3 regions of the Peribacillus sp. QJM3NY_7 genome follow, and region 1 is predicted to be linked to each of the others. Evidence: predicted binding sites of a transcription regulator. Region 1 holds the regulator's gene; each other region holds the start of a gene.
What was found. Region 1 encodes LexA, which represses DNA repair genes until DNA is damaged. Its sites were predicted from a motif close to CGAACATATGTTCG; they were not measured.

Region 1 (2,275 bases):
TTTTAAGATTATGTAGTTTCCTTTGATATTCTTCTACAATGCCCACTATCTGAATGACCATGGCATCCGAATCCGATAACTCCAGCTCCCCATCGTGTGAGAGCGTATAAATTTTCACATCTTCTTTAAGGATGACATGGAAAAGGGCTATTTTGGCATTCCCTCTTCCCAGTCTTGTTTCATCCTGGATTAATAGCACTTCAGCTTCTTTGGTTTTAAATAGTTCGAGCATGTCAAAAATGCCATCCCGATTCAACTCATAACCACTTGCCTGTTCTTTTATAATGGAGACAACTTCCACATCCATCTTTTCAGCCAATTTGACTAATTCATCTTCCTGCCTTGCCAATGATGTTTCCTGTGACTCTTTTTCGGTGCTGACCCTACAATAGATTACCGCCTTCATAATACCCTACCTTTACTACTTACTGCTCACTGGCCAAATTCTGGACAAGTTCTTCCCCTTTAACCGGTATGACAATGACTTGTCCAGGCTTTATCGAATCCGCACTGACTCCATTATTCTCTTCTATCCAACCAATGAATTCTTTTTTTGTCAAATTTGATTCTTCATATTCTTCGGCAATTCCCCATAGGGTGTCACCCTCGCTTACTTCTATAGAAAGGAAATCCTTTTTTTGATCATTGTTCAATGTACAAGAGAATAAAATTGAAAAGATGAATACTGATCCCGCTAATAGAATCGTATAAATATAATTTTTGTATAATTTTTTCATGATAATCCCTCCAAAGCGAATGTTCGTTCGTATGTTATGATCAAATTATAATACGAACGTTTGTTTCAGTCAACAACAAATTCGAACTTATGTTTGTATAGAGATGGGGGCCATGCTATAATGTAGCAAAGAACATTGGGGAAGAGGTGCACAAATGACAAAACTATCAAAACGGCAGCAAGATATTCTTGATTTCATTAAAGAAGAGGTCCGCCAAAAAGGGTATCCGCCTTCCGTACGGGAGATTGGCGAAGCAGTGGGACTTGCATCAAGTTCAACAGTACACGGACATTTATCCCGCCTGGAAAGTAAAGGCCTTATTAGACGTGACCCAACCAAGCCAAGGGCCATTGAAATAATGAATTTGGAGGAAGCGAACAATATTCCCAAAGTCAATGTCGTGAACGTGCCGTTACTTGGAAAAGTAACAGCGGGCATGCCGATAACGGCCATTGAGAACATTGAAGAATACTTTCCGCTTCCCGAAAGCATGGTTCCACATGATGACCATGTATTCATGCTGGAAATCATGGGTGAAAGTATGATAGAAGCTGGAATTCATGATGGAGATTATGTCATCGTGAAACAACAAAGCAGTGCCAATAATGGAGATATCGTCGTGGCGATGACGGAAGATGATGAAGCCACTGTAAAACGATTCTTTAAGGAACCGGATTACATAAGGCTTCAGCCTGAGAACTCAAATATGGAACCAATTATTTTACGAGATGTTTCGATACTTGGAAAAGTAATAGGCTTATATAGACAAATACACTAAAAGCGCTTCCCGCGCTTTTTTTGTTTGTTTAATTTATGTCCAGAATTCTCTCAATATGCATATGGAAGAGTAGATATTGAAATATTTTTTAATAGAATCTAGTTTCATGGGAATTTATACATCCTTTATAAGGGATGAAAGTTATACTATCGCCTTTCTGGTAATATGTACTTTGGAAAAAAGCTCATTGAAATAAAAAAAAGAGGATTTAAAATCCCCCTTTAATAAGGTTTAGATCGACCAAGTCATTCCACTGTTGAATCTGCACTTGTTGACAAGCATTTGCAAGTGCAGGGAAAAAAATACATATATTTATTTTCCCCTGATAACAAACTTCCAACCATATCCATCAGAGACCCGTTGAATTAATACTTCAATAAGTAATTACGACCTGGCTGTTTCCATTGGCTGAATTACCATCTCCCTAGTTAGCCCTACCATCAAAATAATGCCTCCTCAACTAAGAGAAGGCATTTCGTTATTTCTCAATATAGACCGAACGAATCAGCGTCCGGGTTCTTTCAGTACCATCCACATTTTTTTCCTTAACATCTATTGTTACATTATAAACACCTGACTTAGGTACTTCTGGAAGGGTGCCAGTAAAATTTTCAGTATCCATTGCCTTAATTGAGTTTTTTTCACTAATTTCATTACCGGTTTCATCTATCAGATGAACCAAAAATGTTGTACTGATTGGTCTTTTTTTATCATTCATTGGATTCTTTATTAAAAATTTTGCATCTTTTTGCTTAACTTT
Region 2 (2,275 bases), 2.5 Mb from region 1:
GTAGAAGAAGCCATGAAAGGGGAATGCATCCAAGAATATTTTAATTGCAGGGGCCAACGGAACGAACGGAAAGCAGATCATTGGGGAATTATCAAAAAATTGCAAATGACCGTATACGGGATGACCAGGAAAGAGAAACAGGCTCAAACGATAAAAGAAGTCGGCGGGCATCCAATCCTTGCAGATTTAGAGGGAAATGTGGATAAAGCAGTGGATAACATGGAAGCCATCATTTTTGCCGCCGGATCCGGACCCAAAACAGGGCCGGATAAAACGACAGCTGTGGATAAGAATGGAGCCATTAAACTGGTCTCGTGTTAGGATGAGACCATCCTAATCCCTCTTGTAAAAAACAAAAAAGGGGGCACTTATTAAAGTGTCCCCTTTTTCCGATGTATTGGAGTTTACTTAGCAGTTCTCCGGCGTACCGGCATTTTTTGCCGTTTTGAAGGAAGACCCGCAACCGCATGATGCGATGGCATTTGGGTTTTCGATCGTAAAGCCTCCGTAATGGGAGACGCTGCCCCAACGGTAACTTAGTCGGTCACTGAACGATATATCACACTCGTATACTTTTTCGCACTTACGTATTTACCGTAACGTGTATTTTCTATTATTATAACGGCTGGCTAACCGGTGTACAAGTCCGAAGGGGAAATTTATTCCTTAACCTCTACCGCAATTATCTCCGCCATCTTTACGCGTTCCACTTCGTCCCCTTCCGTCTTAACCCGTACCTCCTTTTTTATCGGATCGACGTAATGTATGCGTCCAACTATTTCGTGATTAAAGCCGTCCACCCACTTAGTAATCTTCACCGCAAAATTATGTTCCATCGCGTAGCAGATACGTTGGTCGAACTCTTCATATTGAAACTCGTCAATAATCGGTTTTTGTTGTCGGTGATAATCAGTATCTAAGTCCCGTAGCATCTTCGTATATTCCGGAAGAAAGGCAGCAGGCGCCCACTTTAATTTTCCGCGGTCACGTAACGTCATATCCGTCATTCCCTTCGTATGGATAACGATATCATAACACGAACAAACGTTCTATAAACGTACAAAAGAAAACCTCGAAATAATTCGAGGCTTAGCGTACTTCAAGAGCAAAGACTTGTCCAAGTTCAGGGAGTACGAATGAATCGACATAAATCTGAAAGCTCAATTATGGAACCACTCTTGTCAAGCCGGGCGATACCACCGATTTATCCGTATTATCCCTTGTAATCAATCGGGAACTCTAGTCCATATTTATTGCGAAAGGACTTTTCGTTCATAGTTTTATTTAATCGATCGTATGCGTTAAACAACGCCTTTTCTACATTATCATCTTCATCTTTTAATGAGTAAGTAAGACAACGTAAACACTCTTCTGACGTTAAATAGTGATACTTTAAACCTGGGCTTGTTTTATCCCACGTATCAACAAAAAAGTCTTGGATATCCGATTCATCGTATTCTAAAATCTCAATTAACTTTTTAATCTGATGCTTCGAAGGTACCTCGTACATCATCAATTTGGGGTGATCTAAACGAGAACTATTACTCAATCCGCTTACGTCGATTATGTATACTCTTAAATAGTGAAATAACGAGTCCTTATATTTTCTCTCGCTTTCTAACTGCCTTGCCATATTAAGTATATCATTACGCATTAAACCGTATTTAAATTCTTCCGCATGTTTCATGTACGCTTTTTGAAATAAAGCCCACGAAACATCCCCGTTCTTCGGTTTATAGCTTAGTTTGTTGACGTGTCTAATGGTACTCGCTACGTTATACACTCCGTCTTTTGAGTCGTTTCGATGTGCAGGAACGATATAATAATACTCCTCCAGGACTTTATCGCCTTTTTCGGTTACTTTGAGCATTGGACTATCTATAAACGTATCTATTTCTTCATTTATGCAATTATCTCCGATTCTCGAGATTAATTCAGCTTTGTTCCCGCTTACTTTTAACTCTTTCGATTTCAAAATTTCTTTTAATTCTGGAAGCTTTAATGATGATAGTGATTCGATAGCCGACGCTTCTGCTACATAACCTTCTTTTAATAACTTATATAACGAACGTTGAGCGTCGATTCCATATGTTTTTCGAAATAACGAGGGAACTGCGCGTCCTTATTTTTTCCTGCTATCCAATTAATTAACAGTATTTCTCCCGGTACTAGCCCGTTCGAAAACTTTTTTGTTAGAATTGGATCAATCTCGTAAGAATATGAAACTTTTGAAGATATTTTCGAAGATGCTTCCTTGTAACTTTTTGTGCTCTGC
Region 3 (2,275 bases), 850 kb from region 1:
ATATAAAGAGGTTGTTACTAGTAGATAATACTAGGTATGGATATGCAATTAAACATCTTTCCTAATAACGTTGTACTGACACTAAAATGATAGTTTAGACGTATAGTTATAATAGATGAATGGAAATTAAATGTCGCTTAATAATGAACAAACGGGCCAGACCTTTTAATCGTTAAGGACAATTTCGTCGAAACTGTTGCCTTAATCAGTGAGCAGTAATTGTGCAAACGGCTTGTGTAACAAGAAGTGGAGAAGCGGCTATTGCAGTCCTCGGTTCCTTTAATAGGGAAGAGGGTAATATACCAGAAGGATGCAGCGTCGACATTCTGCCGTTTAATCACCAAGAACAAAGGCGATGCTATGCATACAGCAAACTTTTAATGAAGGATGCCATTACAAGGGAACTTGAAGTAACGCAGTTAAATGTAAAAGGTATTTTTGGAAGAAGATATTAACTATCTGAAATCCATGGCAGACATTTCATCCGACATGCGAGAGCTTGATCCAACAAAGGATAACAGGGGCTTTTTAAGCGACCCATCGTCCTAAAGGAATTTCCATTCTTTCGATGCAGGGAATGTTTGACGCAATCGATCAAGGCAAATCATGAATACGTGTTACATTCTGCGGCGGATCATGATATTGGTTACTTTTACATCGATTTGTCGAAGCTGACTCCTATCCTTTTCTTCAATATGATGAGTCGATCATAACGGGTGCCACTCCAACCTTTGTCATGGAGCATGTAATTAACTTTCATTTAAAGAGACTTAAAACTTAAATGTTAAAAGGATTTCAGTATGCACTTGATTACATAGGTTATGCCTTGGTTTGAACTAGCCAATTAAATTATGATGTTATGGAATATTCAAACAGGGGGAATGGAGGTAAGCGAGTCTAATCGATCTTGATCATGAAAGACTCCCTTACCTTTATGCCAGGAAAGATGCGATGCTTTTTTTATGGTCAACCTTTTTACATCCAAGGGAATTTGTATCCTTCCGGAAGGCTCCCTTTTAACCCGTTAATCCCTTGAGGGTTTTTTTTCGAAAAAGTAATAACATAACAAGTCTTCGGTTTTGTTGCGAAGGCGGGGATTGAAATAATTATGATGTTCCTCGTATCCTTTATATAAAAAACAATACATCGTGAAGGATTCATCGCGTTTGATTTCACTAACTTTAATATTCTCTTTGCGCAAATAGCGCCGTACCTCGGCAAGTTCGTCTTGAACCACTTTTAAAATATGTTCCACCAGCTCCGAATAGGGCCTTTTTAATTTAAACGGACTAATTTCGATGACCTTGAGATCCCGGTTTAAGACTGTAATAACCATAGGGAGGTAGATGGCTTTTTCAATCATATTTCGGTCACCTTCTGGAATGCGGGTCATCATGACCGCCCCTTTCTAAATAGCGCGTTTTTAATACTAATATGTATATCCTGCAAAAATAAGAACATTTGTTCTGTTTTTATCCTAATGTATTTTCAGTGGTTATGCAAGCAGTTTTGATAAATCTAGAAATATTCGTTAACAAGATTATGTTTTCCGGAGATAGGGAAAGTATGAAGATATATGGATAATAATTCTTGCAATTTCGGGGGAAAGTGATATATCTAAAATAAACGGTTTTTAATAAGTTTATGCTGCTTTGATGGCAGCATGTCGAGGGAGATAATTATGGATTTGGATACTATACGTGAGTGGTTTACACTTGATCATATATCGGCACTTATTCAGCAATATCGCTCATTCGGTCCAATTCCCGGAATCTTACTGCCGATGCTGGAAGCTTTTTTGCCTTTTTTGCCCTTAGTGGTGTTCGTGCTTGCCAATGCAACGGCATTTGGTCTCTGGTGGGGGTTTTTATTTTCTTGGATTGGTGCGGTAGCGGGGTCCTTTTTGATCTTTTGGATTATTAGAAGATATGGTCAAATGAGGTTTTTCCGATTTTTGCAAAGACATAAACAGGTGCAGAGGTTGATGGTATGGGTTGAGAGCCATGGATTCGGTCCTTTGTTCATATTGCTCTGCTTCCCTTTTACACCTTCGGCCATCGTTAATATCGTGGCAGGACTTTCAAAAGTCAGTACCCTGCAATATGGACTTGCAGTAGTTGGAGGGAAGGCGGTGATGATTTTTACGATCAGCTTCGTAGGTTACGATTTAGTATCATTGATTCATAAACCTGTGCGAACGATCATTATCGGAATCGTCATCTTTATCCTATGGTATGTGGGGAAAAGGCTGGAAGTCCGGTTAAATAAAAGCATG

Region 2: the regulator LexA is predicted to act here: its motif matches at 1,038-1,051, upstream of AC0VX1_RS24600 (YolD-like family protein).
Region 3: the regulator LexA is predicted to act here: its motif matches at 1,455-1,468, upstream of AC0VX1_RS05905 (YhjD family protein).

Annotation. Positions count from the first base shown of each region.
Region 1 is NZ_CM149663.1:2,077,146-2,079,420, reverse strand. It holds gene AC0VX1_RS10030 (YneB family resolvase-like protein) at 1-406, opposite strand, end outside; gene yneA (cell division suppressor protein YneA) at 426-737, opposite strand; gene lexA (transcriptional repressor LexA) at 892-1,515, shown strand; gene AC0VX1_RS10015 (esterase/lipase family protein) at 1,994-2,275, opposite strand, start outside.
Region 2 is NZ_CM149663.1:5,077,338-5,079,612, forward strand. It holds gene AC0VX1_RS24590 (hypothetical protein) at 13-321, shown strand; partial or broken gene AC0VX1_RS24595 (iron-sulfur cluster assembly accessory protein) at 409-507, opposite strand; gene AC0VX1_RS24600 (YolD-like family protein) at 660-998, opposite strand; gene AC0VX1_RS24605 (hypothetical protein) at 1,214-1,870, opposite strand; partial or broken gene AC0VX1_RS24610 (SAP domain-containing protein) at 1,931-2,083, opposite strand.
Region 3 is NZ_CM149663.1:1,225,450-1,227,724, forward strand. It holds gene AC0VX1_RS05900 (hypothetical protein) at 222-455, shown strand; gene AC0VX1_RS05905 (YhjD family protein) at 1,025-1,393, opposite strand; gene AC0VX1_RS05910 (TVP38/TMEM64 family protein) at 1,682-2,275, shown strand, end outside.